DNA from 2 places in the Peribacillus sp. P4_B1 genome. Region 2 is predicted to be linked to the other one. Evidence: riboswitches for the same ligand, from Rfam matches in the RefSeq annotation. Region 2 holds a riboswitch; the other holds the start of a gene.
The links. A riboswitch is a leader RNA that binds a small molecule or an ion and turns the genes downstream of it on or off. The one in region 2 is predicted to bind S-adenosylmethionine.
Positions count from the first base shown of each region.

Region 1 (5,810 bases), on a different contig from region 2:
TTACTTGAAGGTATCCGTAAACCAAAGGTAGCGGTTTTTGGACTTGCCTACAAAGGAAATGTAGATGATATCCGTGAAAGCCCGGCCATTGATGTTGTAAATATCCTGATGAGCATGGATCAGGTGGAAGTATCCTTGCATGACCCACATGTCCAATCTGGAAAAATGCCAGTCGTTTCTGTCGAGGACGCTGTAAGGGATGCCGACCTGATTCTTGTCTTAACCGATCATAATGAATTTAAAGAAATGGATTATGACAAACTTTCGAATAAGATGGCTCATAAAATAATTTTGGATACTCGAAATTGCATTGATGCAAATAAACATAACATCCAAATTGTCAACTTAGGCAATGTATTCGAATATAAAACAGAGCATTTGAAAGAAGTAAGGAACAAAATGATTATCTAATAAACAACTGATTCTACTGCAAGGCCGGAAATGGATAGGATAGAGAATAAAGGGTGTTGACTCAGTCAGCACCCTTTAAGTTTTGCAACATGTTAAAAAATCATTTGAAATAATAATAGGATGAACCTGTAATTTTTTATTTGCAGCGAAGTCTATATTAGTTAGGAGGAGGTGGGGCGGGCAAGAGGAGTGGTTTTATAGTATGGAAAAAGGATGACGAACTTTCTCGTTTATTATATGGCCAGCAAGATGTATAGGATTGGTCCAGGAGACCTTTCCCCGGGCTTTCTGAACAAATGGAATGATAGCCACTAGCTGGAACATAGGAGACAGTTTCTTGGCTGTTTTTAATTCAAAAGTATAGATTGGATAATACGATATGTTCTGTAAATATGACTTCCTATGCGGACATGTGAAGAGCAGATTTGGTTTGCCTGGCGCTTCAGGCTAATGTGGCTTTTACAGCAGTGAGATTGTAATGGTTGATTTTTTGCTCAGCTTAGTCAGTTTATAAAGAAAGGACCAAGCAAGGGCTTGGTCCTTTTGGGTACAATTTATTATGCTGTCGGGCCGCCAAGTTCTTCGATTTCACTTGGAACGCTTCCGAATTTTTTAAAGTTTTCACGGAATTGGGCAGCAAGAGCTGTTGCTGCTTGTGTATATGCAGCAGAATCTTCCCAAGTCTTGATTGGTTGAAGCACTTCGTCAGGAACACCAGGAACATGAAGTGGAATATCCAAACCAAAGATATCGTCTTTAATTGTCTCGATATTTGCCAATTCGCCTTCAAGTGCCGCTTGTACCATCGCGCGAGTGTAAGCAAGTTTCATACGGCTTCCAGTTCCGTATGCACCGCCAGTCCATCCAGTGTTGACAAGGTATACCTTTGCGTTGTGCTCGTCAATTTTATCTCCAAGCATTTCAGCATAGCGTGTAGCCGGAAGCGGTAAGAATGGTGAACCGAAACATGTTGAAAATGTAGCTTCCGGTGAAGTTACTCCTCTTTCAGTACCAGCCAATTTACTTGTGTACCCACTTAGGAAATGGAACATTGCCTGTTCCTTGGAAAGCTTGCTGATTGGAGGCAGTACGCCTGAAGCATCAGCTGTTAAGAAAATGATTGTATTTGGGTGTCCTGCGATACTTGGGCTCACGATGTTATCGATCGCTTGCATTTGGTATGCAGCACGAGTGTTTTCTGTTAATGAACTATCATCATAGTTCGCTTCACGTGTTTCAGGATCAACAACTACGTTTTCCAATACGGCACCGAAACGGATCGCATCGAAAATTTGTGGTTCTTTTTCGCGTGAAAGGTTGATCGTTTTCGCATAACAGCCGCCTTCGATGTTGAAAACACCGTTAGAAGACCAGCCGTGCTCGTCATCGCCAATCAGTTTACGATTAGTGTCTGCGGATAACGTTGTTTTACCTGTACCGGACAGTCCGAAGAATAAAGCGACGTCCCCTTCACGTCCTACGTTAGCAGAGCAATGCATTGGAAGGATTCCAGCCTCTGGAAGTAAGTAGTTCATGATCGAGAAGATCGATTTTTTCATTTCTCCTGCATATTCCGTTCCGCCGATAAGGATGGTGCGGCGTTCAAATGAAACGATGATGAAAGTTTCAGAAGAAGTTCCGTCCACTTCTGGATCTGCTTTGAAATTAGGTGCCGAAAGTATTGTGAATTCTGATTCGTGACCTCTTAGTTCCTCTTCGTTTGGACGGATGAACAAAGTATGGGCGAAAAGATTATGCCAAGCATATTCATTAACAACTTGGATAGGAAGGCGTGATGATTCGTCTGCACCAGCGAAACCTTTGAAAACAAAAATCTCTTCTTTTGCTTTTAGGTAGTCAACTACTTTATTATATAGTTTATTGAACACATCTTCGGAAATTGGCCGGTTCACTGAACCCCAATCGACTTTATCTTTAACAGATGCTTCTTCCACGATATATTTATCTTTAGGTGAACGACCAGTATATTTGCCGGTTTCAGCTTTTACTGCGCCAGTTGATGTTAAAACGCCTTCGTTTCTGCTCAATACCTTTTCAACCAATTGAGGAACTGAAAGTTGAGTTTGAACATTGTTTCCTGTTAATAATTGGTGTAACTCATTAGAAACATCTACAGAATTCATATATGAGGTACCTTCCTTTGTTTAAGTTTTTATATTACAATTAGTATAACACATTCATTTAAATAGTCTATACTATTTATTTTTTTTTGTGATAATTTTCAACTGGCCGCATTAATCAATTTAAATGGGAAGGAACCGAGTCAGGATGATCGCATATACTTTCATGGAAGCATCTTAATTTTGAATGGTAAATCATGATGCCTTTCCAATTCTTGTTCTCAATGTTCTATTATTAATGGCAATTTTCATTATTTCTATTCGCCCTGGCTTGGAAACCCTTTAAAGACGTTGAACCAACACGTATTTTCACGTGAACGCCATTCTGGGGGAAATGTTCTTTTTTAGAAAAGCATTGACAAATTCCAACCAGATACGATAATATCTTAAATTGTACGGATTCTCTTATCCCGAGTTGGTGGAGGGACAGGCCCTTTGAAACCCAGCAACCTGCCATATTGAACTTGACTCCAAGATCGATCGCCGAAAATAAAGCGATGGTTCTTCAAGGAATAGTGGTGATGGTGCTAACCTGAGCAAGGTAAAAAACCCTTGAACGATAAGAGTGAAAGGATAGAAGACAGAATTTTAAACCTTTCCTCATTTGCCAGGGAAGGTTTTTGTGTTTTTAATAAGTAATTCTGTGTCTATAGTTGAAACTAATGAGGGAAACGAGTTCCGTAAAAAATCAGGCTTATGCCTACAACATACTAACTTCCAAGGAGGAAATATGATGTCAAAGAAACGTCTATTTACTTCTGAATCTGTTACAGAGGGCCATCCGGACAAGATTTGTGATCAGATTTCAGATTCCATTTTAGATGCTATCCTTGCTAAGGATGCAAATGCACGTGTTGCGTGCGAAACAAGTGTAACAACAGGTCTTGTGCTTGTTGCTGGAGAAATTACAACATCCGCTTACGTGGATATTCCGCGTATCGTTCGTGATACGATTGCAGGAATTGGCTACACACGTGCGAAATACGGTTTCGATGCTGAAACTTGTGCTGTATTGAGTTCAATTGATGAGCAGTCTGCCGATATCGCAGCTGGCGTCGATAAAGCATTGGAAGCTCGTGAAGGACACATGTCAGAGGAAGAAATCGATGCAATCGGTGCAGGGGACCAAGGTCTTATGTTCGGATTTGCCTGTAATGAAACTGAAGAGCTTATGCCGCTTCCGATCTCATTGGCACATAAACTTTCATTCCGACTGGCTCAAGTTCGTAAAGATGAAACGCTTGCTTACTTACGCCCTGATGGTAAAACACAGGTAACTGTGGAGTATGATGAGAATAACCGTCCTGTACGTGTTGATACGATCGTTATCTCTACACAGCATGATGCAGAAATTACGCTTGAACAAATTCAAGCAGATTTAAAAGAACATGTAATCAAAGCAGTTGTTCCAGCTGAATTGATCGATGCTGAAACTAAGTACTTCATCAACCCGACTGGCCGTTTCGTAATTGGCGGACCTCAAGGGGATGCTGGTCTTACTGGACGTAAAATCATCGTTGATACGTATGGCGGATACGCTCGTCACGGCGGCGGTGCATTCTCTGGTAAGGATGCTACTAAAGTTGACCGTTCTGCGGCATATGCTGCTCGTTACGTTGCGAAAAACATCGTGGCAGCTGGCCTTGCTGACAAAGCGGAAGTTCAATTGGCATACGCAATTGGTGTGGCAGAGCCTGTATCGATCTCGATTGATACGTTCGGAACTGGTACTGTTAGCGAAGAAGTCCTTGTTGACCTAGTTCGCGCTAACTTCGACCTTCGTCCAGCCGGTATCATCAAAATGCTTGATCTTCGTCGCCCGATTTACAAACAAACAGCTGCATACGGACACTTTGGCCGTACAGATGTCGATCTTCCATGGGAACGCACAGATAAAGCAGAAACATTAAAAGCACAAGCATAATCAATAAATGAAAAGGTGTCCCGCTTATAGCGGACACCTTTTTTTATTGATTTATTTTGCCGTCAGAGGGAATAATTCAAGAAATCCCATAGAAATCCACTCACGTGCATATACCCGTGAGATTGGCTCATTTACTCGTGAGATTGGGCGTTTACTCGTGAGTTTGGTTCATTTACTCGTGAATTTGGCTCGAATACTCGTGAGTTTGGGCGAATACTCGTGAGTTTGGTGCGAATACTCGTGAGTTTGGTGCGAATACTCGTGAGATTGGTGCGAATACTCGTGAGGTTGGTGCATATACTCGTGAGATTGGTGCGAATACTCGTGAGATTAGTGCGAATACTCGTGAGATTGGGCGAATACTCGTGAGTTTGGTGCGAATACTCGTGAGTTTGGTTCATTTACTCGTGAATTTGGCTCGTTTACTCGTGAGTTTGGTTCATTTACTCGTGAATTTGGCTCATATACTCGTGAGTTCGTAAGTTTGGTGCGTCCTATAAGTTCCCGCTATATTCAGTTTATTTTATACGTTCTGCCGTTTTGTAGTATTGCCCTTTTTCAGCATATTCGCGTACGATACGTTCCATATCCTGACGGTCTTCTTCGTTGATTTCACGAATGACCTTAGCTGGGCGTCCGAATGCCAACATGTTCGGTGGAATGACTTTGCCTTGGGGAACGAGACTGCCTGCACCTATAAAAGCCCCTTCGCCGATTTCCGCTGCATCAAGCACAATCGAGCCCATGCCGATCAAAGCTCCTTTTCGGATTTTACAGCTATGTAAAATGACCTGATGGCCAATGGTTACTTCATCCTCGATGATCAATGGATTATTTGGGCTTTGGTGCAGAACGCTGTTATCCTGTATACTGACTTTGTTCCCAATGATGGTTGGGGATACATCGCCGCGTATGACGGAATTGAACCAAATTGACGATTCTTCACCAATTTTCACATCACCTGTCACGACAGCATTTTCAGCAATATAAGCGCTTTCAGCGATATCAGGTTCTTTACCTTTAAACGGATAAATAATCATTTTCAATCATTTCCTTTCCGAAGTGAATGTTTTTATGTATTATTTTAATATACCGTATGCAAATACACTTGGCTATTTATAATATAAATGTACAACTTGTTAGGTTTCTTTTTTGGCGAAAATCACGAATATGGTTATAATTTATATATATTATTTTAACTATCATGGATCGTATACAACAAGTGAAAAGTGAAAGGGGGATTTCGAATGTGGAAATGGGAGACAGAAGGAGACGCAAAAGGCGTCATTGTCATCATTCATGGGGCGATGGAACATCACGGCCGTTATAAGTGG
Region 1 is NZ_JBFUHM010000010.1:36,150-41,959, forward strand. It holds gene AC1DVK_RS07900 (nucleotide sugar dehydrogenase) at 1-411, shown strand, start outside; gene pckA (phosphoenolpyruvate carboxykinase (ATP)) at 969-2,555, opposite strand; SAM riboswitch class I at 2,955-3,118, shown strand; gene metK (methionine adenosyltransferase) at 3,283-4,476, shown strand; gene AC1DVK_RS07915 (hypothetical protein) at 4,523-4,699, shown strand; gene AC1DVK_RS07920 (gamma carbonic anhydrase) at 4,995-5,513, opposite strand; gene AC1DVK_RS07925 (lysophospholipase) at 5,724-5,810, shown strand, end outside.
Region 1: another riboswitch for S-adenosylmethionine. It lies ahead of metK (methionine adenosyltransferase); the one in region 2 lies ahead of AC1DVK_RS14425 (bifunctional homocysteine S-methyltransferase/methylenetetrahydrofolate reductase).

Region 2 (10,633 bases):
CCTTTTAATATTTGATATAATTATAGAAGGATACATAGATTGATTACATAATAAAAGGTGGTAAATATGAGTTTACTTAATGAGATTCTTAATTTTAATGAACAGTTTGTAGAAAAAGGTGATTATGTTAAGTATAGAACGGATAAGTTCCCTGAGAAACGTATGGTCATCATAAGCTGTATGGATACTCGGCTCGTTGAACTATTGCCAAAATCCTTGAATATCAAAAATGGCGATGTCAAAATCCTGAAGACTGCCGGGGCAATCGTCTCCCATCCATTTGGAAGTGTCATGCGAAGTATCCTGATTGCCATTTATGAGCTAAAGGCAGATGAAGTATTCGTCATACCTCACCATGACTGTGGAATGGCATCAGTAGATGCAGATTCTGTAGTAGGGAAAATGGTTGAACGTGATATTCCACAGAGCACCATCGATACCCTTGGAGCTGCAGGAATAGATATTCGCAGTTGGCTTCGCGGATTTGATGATGTTTATGAAAGTGTTAAGAAAAGTGTGGAAGTGATTAAAGGACATCCTTTAATACCTAAAAATATTCCTGTACATGGTCTTATCATTTCACCCGATACAGGGAAGCTGGAATTGATAGTCGATGGGTATGCGGAAGAACAAAAATAATATATTTATCGAAGCTGTCGGGATTATTTCCGGCAGTTTTTTTCAAATTTTAAGCAATACTATTTATTTTTATCCTTTTTTTTGATAAAATCGCGAAGTGTAGTTTGTCACTAATACAAACGGGTGGGCGAGGGATAAATTTTATAAGGATACAACATGAAGAAATTAAACTTGGAAACGTTTTTCCACTTTTCAGACTATGGAACGAATGGAAAACGTGAAATCCTTGCTGGAGTCGTCGGCTATTTTACGATAGTCTATATACTCATCGTGAATTCCCTGATTTTATCGGAAGCGGGCATACCAGTTAATGGTGCAGTGATTGCCACGATTCTTTTATCTGCTTTAAGCTGTGTCATGATAGGAATTTGGGCGAATGTCCCAATCCTCCTCGTTCCAGGAATGGGCGTAAATGCCCTTTTTGCTTATACCATGGTTCAAGGGATGGGTCTATCTTGGCAATCGGCGCTTGGTGCTGTGTTTATCTCAGGGGTTATTTTTGTAGTCATTGCTTTTACAAAATACTCTAAGTTAATCAGTGAGTCAATTCCAAGTTCGATAAAAGAAGCCATATCTGTTGGTCTTGGCTTATTCTTGATGCTAATCGGTCTCGAGAAGGGCGGGATAATCACGGGAGGTTCATCATCTATCGTCGCATTGGGAGATTTAAGCGATCCAGCAGTGTGTGCAACGGTGTTAACCTTTTTACTGGCAATCACGCTATTCATCAAGAATGTCCCCGGTAACTTCATGATTACCATCCTGGCAGGTAGCCTTATTGCCTATTGTTTCGGGACGGTTCAACTATCGGAAATCCATTTTTCAGGCATAGACACAGCTTCCTACGGCGATCTCTTCTTTTCATTATCGTTCATGGAAGCGGACCGAATTGAATTCTGGATAAGTGTATTTGCGATGACGATGGTTCTTGTTTTTGAAAATATTGGTCTTGTACACGGGCATGTAGACAGTATCAACCGCCAGGACGCCTATAAAAAGTCGCTGCAGGCGACAAGTGTTTCCGTTTTATTTTCAGGTATATTCGGATCGAGCCCTACCGTTGCAACAGTTGAAACCGCAGCAGGAATCGCATCTGGAGGCAGAACCGGTTTTACTTCAGTGGTGACGGGTTTGCTATTCATTCTATCATTGCTGTTTATACCAGTGATTAAAGTGATCCCTGATAGCGCCATTGCCCCCATTTTAATTATTATTGGCATTTTGATGCTCGGAAACATTAAAAAGCTGGATTTCAGCGATTTAACCGAGAGTATACCTGCAATCATGATCATCACGATCATTCCATTCACATACAGTATCGCGGATGGAATGGCATTCGGTTTCATTCTGTACCCGTTCTTGAAGCTTGTTACCGGAAAGGCGAAAGAAGTGTCAGCCCCGATGTATGTGAGTGCTGGAATGTTTATCGTCTATTTCATCATCAGTATGCTCGGTTAATATTATGGAAGAGCGGTTGGAATGAGTTCTCTCTTATTCCAACCGCTCTTCTTATTGTATATTTTTGACGAAAAAAATGGATTTATTGTGAATTACTCGATGACACATCCATTCTGAAAATGCTATGATATAGAATATTAAAAAATGATAAATGACTAGCAGCATATTAGAGGATGTGACAGGATGATTATTGAAGGTTTAAAAAGCCATGGATCAGGTAATGATTTCTTAATAATTGATGAATTGACTACGGCCTTGACGTTTACTGAAGAAGAGCGAAAAAATTTCGCGAAGGCCCTATGCAATAGGGAAAAGCTTGGAGCGGACGGTATTTTGTTTGTAATGGAAAGTGAACAGGCTGATTGCCGGATGCGTGTTTTTAATGCGGATGGATCGGAAGCTTCGATGTGTGGCAATGGACTTCGCTGTGTTGCGCGTTATGCGAACGACGTTCTAGGGCTCGATAAAATGATTGTGGAAACGATGAAGGCAAATCTACTCGTGGAGAAAACGGAAGATATTTATGAGGGCATCCCGACTTTCAAGGTGGAAATTTCCCCGGTAAGTTTTAATGTAAAGGATCTTCCTCTTGTATTAGCAAAAGAACAATTGCTAAACGAACCAATGCCGGAACTTCATGATACCCTTTTATTTTCGGCATTGGCGGTTCCTAATCCACATTTAATCACGCTCGTCGATAGTGACGTTTTGCAAAGTGATTTGCAGGCAGACCTTTCGACAAAGGTCAATCAACCGAATGCGCTTTTTCCTGATGGTGTCAATGTCAGCTTTGTGAAAGAGCTTGAACCAGGGAGCATTTATGTGCGGACATTTGAACGGGGAGTAGGCTTCACTAATGCATGTGGAACGGCGATGTCAGCTTCAAGCCTAGTAACATGCTCTGTTGGAATTAACTCATTGGAAAGTGAAATATCTGTCTATAATAACGGTGGAAAAGTTAAATGCGTCGTCCATCATGATGAAGAAAGCCAAAAGTATTCAATAGATTTAATCGGGAATGCAACATATGAATTCAAGGTATTGATCGATATAAACTTAGATCAGCCCGAAAAATTCAAAATGCTTGAAAAACAGGTTTTTGAATCGGAAACAAGCTTATATTCCAAGCTGCAGGATGAAGTTCAAAGTTATTTGAAAACGACATTATAAATTTAAAGACCAACAATTAGTTGGTCTTTTTTTGTTTTAGGAATGACAATACTTCCAAAAAGGCTGGGCCATTATCGACAAGTCTGTAATCCATAAATGGACACCCTTCCCTTTTTAATCTGTTTGGTACGGTTTCAATCGTATAGTCCTTCAACTGGAGACTTTCGTCCACTTCCTTCCAAAACAAAGGTGTGGCCACACCCGCGAAAGAATTTCCGCGTGGGGAATAAGGAACAATTATGGTTTTTCCTTCACTATGCTGTACAAAGTCCAAGTAAAGTCGATTATGCCGATTTATTTTCATTCTTTCCGTTGTAAAATCATTTGGGTTGGAACTGGTTAGGTAGTCGCCGAGAAAGTCGGTGAATATGCGTGTCTCCTGATAAGTAAATCTGTCATCAGGCAGAGGGATGTGAATTTGCAGTCCTTTGTTACCTGACGTTTTTACAAAAGCCTTTATCCTTAATGATTCCATCACTTTTTTAATTTCCTGTGCGGCCTTTATCGCCAATGAGAAAAATTCGATGGAAGGAGGGTCTAAGTCCAGGACGATTTCGTCGGGCCTTGTTTTACCCGCTTTCTGAAATGGGGCGTGGAATTCCAATGCAAGTTGATTACCAAACCAAAGAAGCGTTTCAATATCGTTACACAGCATATACTCGATATCCACATCCATGAACGTTTTAATAAAGTCCGGCGCATAATCAGGTTTGTTTTTCTGGAAAAATCTTTCTTTATCCATAGTGCCATGAGGATAACGGATTGTCGTAAGCAGTTTATCCTTTAAGAAAGGTAAGAAGAAGGATGAAACCTCTCTTAAATAATGGAGGTATTCAACTTTTACCACCTTTTTTCTACCAGTTATCCAAAGCGGTTTATCCTTGGAGGTTATTTGTACAGTATCTGGAAACGTGTACTGGCCTATCACGAATTTCTCCCATGTGCATTCTTCGGGAGCCGTTTGTAAAAGCCATTGCGAAAACTGAGGTTCACGCAATTCATTTTCCTCATATACGTGTAGGAATTGAACTTCGATGCAAATGGATGGATGGATATAAAAAAATTGTGCATCCTCATCTGATGCATTTTGCTTGATCAGTTCATGCAATATCCCTTTATCTTGAGCACTCAGTCCATTTTTAACACTTCCGATTTTCGTTGCGGCACCTTCTTTTAAAACTGCGAGGGAAACGTAACCATTTTCTTTGTGCAATGCTGTAATGAAACAAGAAACGGTCTTCCAATTTTTCACTTTGATCCAAGATGTAGTACGTTTTCCTTCTTGCCAAGTACCCCGAACTTCCTTAGCGACAACCCCTTCGCCATCTAATAGGATGACCTTATTCAAGGCATTATCCAAAACGTCAAAACTCTCAATTAATTGGATCAAAGCCTTATCGTTGGGGTCAGGCGGCATAGGAAAACCAAGTGCTTCACCCATATTCAGCATCAATCCTCTTCGTTCTTCCATAGGTTTAGCAGCTATGTCCTTTCCGCTGATGCGAATCAGGTCAAACGCAATAAACCGGCATGGCGAAAAATGAGCTTTTTCTGAAATTAAGGATTGTTTCCCAAGGCGCCCTCGCCACTGGATTTGGAAAAAGTCGGCCTTTGCTTGATTGGTAAGCCAAACCAACTCTCCATCTAACTGTAGCGGGAGATAATCTTCCAGGTCCAAATTTTTGATGTACGCAATGATTTCTGGGAATTGTGGTGATAATTCCTTCTCGTTTCGACTCGAGATGCTTATCGTATCGGAGTCTATCGTTAAAATTGCCCTAAAGCCGTCATATTTGACCTCATAACGCCAATCTTTGGAGGTGGGGGCTTCAGGGTAATAGGTTGGCAGCATTGGTTTCATTTAGTTTTACCTCCGCAAATAATTGATTAACATTATTTTGCCAAAAAAACGAAGTGTTAGAGTTGGCAATTGTTTTTTCGGTTTTTTTTGAACAAAGGGGAATAATAAAATTGTTCTTCTCTTTAAAAATAAGTTATGAGGTGACGAATATGCATACGATGTGGAAGGGGAGCATATCATTCGGTTTGGTGAACATTCCGATTAAACTTCATGCTGCAACGGAGGATAAGGATATTTCTTTAAGGACGTTGCATAAGGAATGTCATTCACCGATTAAATACGAAAAAGTTTGTCCGGTATGCCAGAAAGAAGTGGGTAAGGATGATATAGTCCGCGCTTTTGAGTATACAAAGGGAAAATTTGTTGTCTTGGAAGACAATGAACTAGAGCAACTGAAAAAACAAAACGAAGAAAAAGCCGTGGAAATTGTGGATTTCGTTAAAATAGCAGAAATAGATCCCATATATTTTAACCGGAGTTATTACATGTCGCCTAATGATGGAGGGATAAAGGCTTATTCCCTTCTGAGACAGGCCCTCAAGGAATCGGATAAGGTAGGGTTAGCGAAAATCATCATACGCTCAAAAGAACAAATGGCGGTAATTCGAGTCGTTGATAATACCTTGGTGATGGAAACGATCCATTATCCGGATGAAGTTCGTTCAACAGCGGATGTACCGAATATCCCTGCTAATGATACCATTGTAAAAAAGGAAATAGATACTGCCGTGTTATTGATAGATCAATTAACGACTACTTTCGATCCGGCAAAATACACCGATGATTATCGAACCGCATTACTTGAATTGATTGAATCGAAGAAAACGGGACAAACGACGATTACAGCCAAAACAAAAGAGCCAGTTTCCAACAATGTAACAGATTTAATGGAGGCTTTACAGGCATCCATTGACCGAACGAAACATGATGAACCGGAAAAGAAAAAGACGACCCGAAAGAAAGCGGCACCGAAAAAAAAGAAACAAGCATAAAACAGGAAGCTGAGCGGAAGACGCATTATGTCGCTCGGCTTTTTGCTCGTTTTAGCCAAGGGAATGGCAAGATTATGAAAGACTTTACAAAGAAATAATTCGTTAAAATTACATAAGTAATGCATGTACAAATAGGTATTGGATCAATATGTCCCGATTAATGGGATTAAAAGAAAATAGTGGATGAAAATGAAGGCAAAAAAATTCGCTCCCTAAAGAGCGACAATGAGGAATTCAATCGTGAAAATCAACATATAGGCGAACGGTTGTAGTTTTCGACTATATATTGTGTTCATATTCTACCATATTTAATTCTGAAATAGCAACAAAATTACTAAACTATCCTATGATTTTTTCTGGAAATCAATGATATTCGACCGCTTAACGGATCATGGGGGATTTTGTATGTTCCGATCCACTATATTCTCATAAATAATTACAGAAAAAATGGATTTTTAGTATAATTTAAACATATGGGATGATATAAATTAAAATGAACGGAAGATGATGTTAAAAATGGAAAATGGAAAAATCAAATCGCTTCATGCCGGAAGGCCCAAACAGGAAAATTTTTCGAATATCGATATCTTTTCAGCCATGGATAAACAAGCACAGGATAATGTGACAGTAACTAGATCTGGCATAATTGGTGATGGGGTAGGTAATGTAAAGTTCCATGGGGGTCCTGATCGGGCTTTGTGCTTTTACCCCTTTGAGCATTATTCATTATGGAATGAAAAATTCTCTAAAAAGCTGGATATCCCTGCATTCGGTGAAAATTTAACCATAGCGGGGATGACGGAGGTATCAACATATATCGGCGATATTTATCAAATAGGCGAAGTGATTGTTCAAATTAACCAGGGGAGGATTCCTTGTTCGACCATTTCCCACTTCAATCAAGAACCTAAGTTTTTGGAACTCGTGCTAAAAACGAGTTTCACTGGTTATTTTGCAAAAGTACTTCAAGAAGGAACGATAAATAAACAAAACGAAATCGTGCTAATAGATCGTTTGCAAGAAAAAATTTCAGTTCATTATGCAGCAGAGGTGATCCTTCATAAACGAGATGGGCTGGAAGGCGCAAACGCTTTACTTAAACTGGATCCGTTAGCGGAAGCCTGGAAACAAAGGATATTAAAGAGAGTTCAAGCTGCAAAAGATTGAATGATTTTTGCAAAAGTGAAAAAAATGACGATCAGGTATTGAAATTGACAGATTATTAATGTAAATTAAATATAATCAAATTTTGAAATCTTGTGAAAATTATATAAATGGATCTTATCGAGAGAGGTGGAGGGACTGGCCCGAAGAAACCTCAGCAACCAGCTTAGGCAAAGGTGCTAAATCCAACAAGCAGAGCTTGATAGATGAGGAGAATGTTTCAAAAAACCTTCTTCTTTGAGAAGGTTTTTTTTTCTTTTCTCTCATACTCATAGAAAACGACAAAAACAGGATTGTTTTTGAGAGAGGATGTAATGATGAATTTTCGTAAAGAAGTGAAAGAAAGAATGCTGGTTGGGGAAGGGGCAATGGGGACCTTACTGTACTCTAATGGCATCGATCAATGTTATGAGGAATTAAACTGTACGAACCCAGATCAAATAGTGTCCATCCACCGTGCTTATTTGGAAGCTGGTGCAGATATCCTTCAATCGAATACCTACGGAGCCAACTTCAACAAATTGAAACGCCATGGACTAGAAGATGAAGTAAGCAGAATCAATCGCCAGGGAGTCATCCTTGCTAAAAAAGCGGCAAAAGGAAAGGCATATGTCTTCGGTACCATAGGGGCACAGCGGAGTATCAGGAAATCGGATTTAAGCATTGAAGAGATAAAGCGAGGTTTTCGAGAACAGCTATACAGTCTGCTGATGGAAAATCCTGATGGGATTCTCCTAGAAACATTCTATGACCTGGAAGAACTTGAAACCGTCCTGCAAATCGTTAAAAATGAAACTGGACTGCCGATCATCGCAAATGTTTCGATGCATGAACTGGGTAATCTTCAAAATGGAATCCATTTAAATGAAGCCTTTCAAAAACTTGAGCAATTGGGTGCCGATGTTGTTGGGGTGAATTGCCGTCTCGGTCCACATCATATGATTAGGGCCTTGGAAGAAGTAAGTTTGCCAAAGCAAGCGTCGATTGCCATTTATCCTAATGCCAGCCTTCCGGATTATGTGGATGGAAGGCTTGTCTATAAAGCTGTGCCGGAATATTTCGGTTCAAGTGCCCTCGAGCTGCGTGAGCAAGGTGCCACGATCATAGGAGGCTGCTGTGGAACGACGCCTTTGCATATTCAAGCTGTAAAGAATGCAATTGGAAGTTTGGTACCAGTAAAAGAGAAAATAACTAAAACCCGTGAAATAGAAATAATTAAAGTGATTGATAGAGAGTTGGAAATCCCACTTTACGAAAAGGCCAAAACTGAAAGGACGATACTAGTTGAACTTGATCCACCGAAAAAGTTGGGAATAGAGAGTTTCATGACTGGTGCTGAGGTTTTGAAAAAAGCAGGGGTCGATTCAATTACATTAGCGGATAATTCACTTGCTTCACCAAGGATATCGAATGATGCACTGGCTAATTTACTGAAGAACCAATTGAATGTAACGCCGATGGTGCATATAACATGCCGGGATCGGAATTTAATTGGCCTGCAGTCACATTTAATGGGTCTGCAGACAGTGGGGCTGAATGAGTTATTGATCATCACCGGAGATCCTTCTAAAATTGGGGACTTCCCAGGTGCCACTTCGGTTTATGATTTATCGTCGTTTGACCTGATAAGTATGGTCAAACAATTTAATGAAGGTCTTTCCTATTCCGGTCAAAGTTTGGGCCAACGGGCAAATTTTAAAATTGCCGCCGCTTTTAATCCCAATGTGAAATATCTGGATAAAGCTGTTCAGAGAATGGAAAAGAAGATTGCATGTGGTGCTCAATCCTTTTTGACACAGCCAATTTATTCGGTGGAGCAGATTGAAGAGGTATATGAAGCTACAAAACATTTAGAGACCCCGATTTTCATCGGTATCATGCCCTTGACAAGCACACGGAACGCCGAATTCATCCATAATGAAATCCCAGGCATCAAATTGCCTGATAATGTTAGAAGGGCTATGGCTTTAGCGGGGGATGACCCTGTAAAGTCAAGGATTGAAGGGGTGAATATCGCACGAGAGCTAGTGGACGCGGCAAGGGAAAAATTCAAGGGCATATATTTAATCACTCCGTTCCTTCGCTATGAAATGACGGCGGAACTTACGAAATATATTAGAAAAGTCGATAGTAAACAAACATCAGAGGTGGCAGTACATGAATAAAAAAGCGATTCAAGAACAGTTGGATACTAAGATTCTCCTTCTTGATGGAGCGATGGGGACCATGCTCCAAGCGGAGAATTTAACAGCAGAGGATTTTGGCGGGGAACAATTCGAGGGCTGCAATGAGTATTTATCACTGACACAACCAGAAATCATCCAATCCATCCATGAAAAATATTTAGCGGCAGGCGCTGATATCATTGAAACAAATACCTTCGGAGCGACAAGCATCGTGCTTGAAGAATACCAAATAAGCACAATCGCTTACAAGCTTAATAAAATTTCAGCCGAGCTTGCCGTTAAAGCATGTGAAAAGTATTCAAATGAAGATTGGCCAAGATATGTGGCTGGCTCGATGGGTCCCACTACAAAAACGCTTTCCGTAACAGGGGGAACGACTTTTGATATTTTAACCGATTCCTATGAAGAACAGGCACTTGGTCTCTTGGATGGTGGGGTGGACTTGCTATTGGTGGAAACCTGTCAGGATATGCTTAATGTCAAGGCTGCCTTTTCGGGAATCAAAGCAGCCTTCGCTAAAACAGGAAAAGATGTGCCTGTCATCATATCAGGTACGATCGAACCGATGGGCACGACACTCGCTGGCCAGTCCATAGAAGCTTTCTATTTATCGGTTGAACATATGAAGCCCGTGGCTGTCGGCCTGAATTGTGCAACAGGTCCGGAGTTCATGATAGACCATATCAGGACACTTGCAGATATAGCAAATAGCGCCATCAGTTGTTATCCGAATGCTGGGCTCCCGGATGAAGAGGGTCACTATCATGAGTCACCGACTTCCCTTGCGGAGAAAATGAAGCAATTTGCCGAAAAGGGATGGGTCAATATCATTGGGGGCTGTTGTGGTACGACACCAGAGCATATTAAAGAACTTTCCAGGGTCCTCGAAGGCATTCAGCCCCGTGCTATTACGACCTCAGCCCATGGTCATGCCGTATCAGGCATAGAGCCGCTCATTTATGATGATTCAATGCGCCCTTTATTCGTTGGTGAGAGAACGAATGTTATCGGATCTCGAAAATTCAAGGAGCTGATTCGTGGAAAGCATTACGAGCCAGCTGCTGAAATTGCACGTGCCCAGGTGAAAAAAGGTGCCCATGTCATTGATATCTGTCTTGCCGATCCTGATGGGGATGAACTTGGCGATATGAAGGAGTTCGTAG
Region 2 is NZ_JBFUHM010000022.1:45,167-55,799, forward strand. It holds gene AC1DVK_RS14395 (beta-class carbonic anhydrase) at 67-639, shown strand; gene AC1DVK_RS14400 (NCS2 family permease) at 796-2,097, shown strand; gene dapF (diaminopimelate epimerase) at 2,281-3,267, shown strand; gene ligD (DNA ligase D) at 3,284-5,128, opposite strand; gene ku (non-homologous end joining protein Ku) at 5,278-6,120, shown strand; gene AC1DVK_RS14420 (MOSC domain-containing protein) at 6,637-7,287, shown strand; SAM riboswitch class I at 7,399-7,497, shown strand; gene AC1DVK_RS14425 (bifunctional homocysteine S-methyltransferase/methylenetetrahydrofolate reductase) at 7,602-9,449, shown strand; gene metH (methionine synthase) at 9,442-10,633, shown strand, end outside.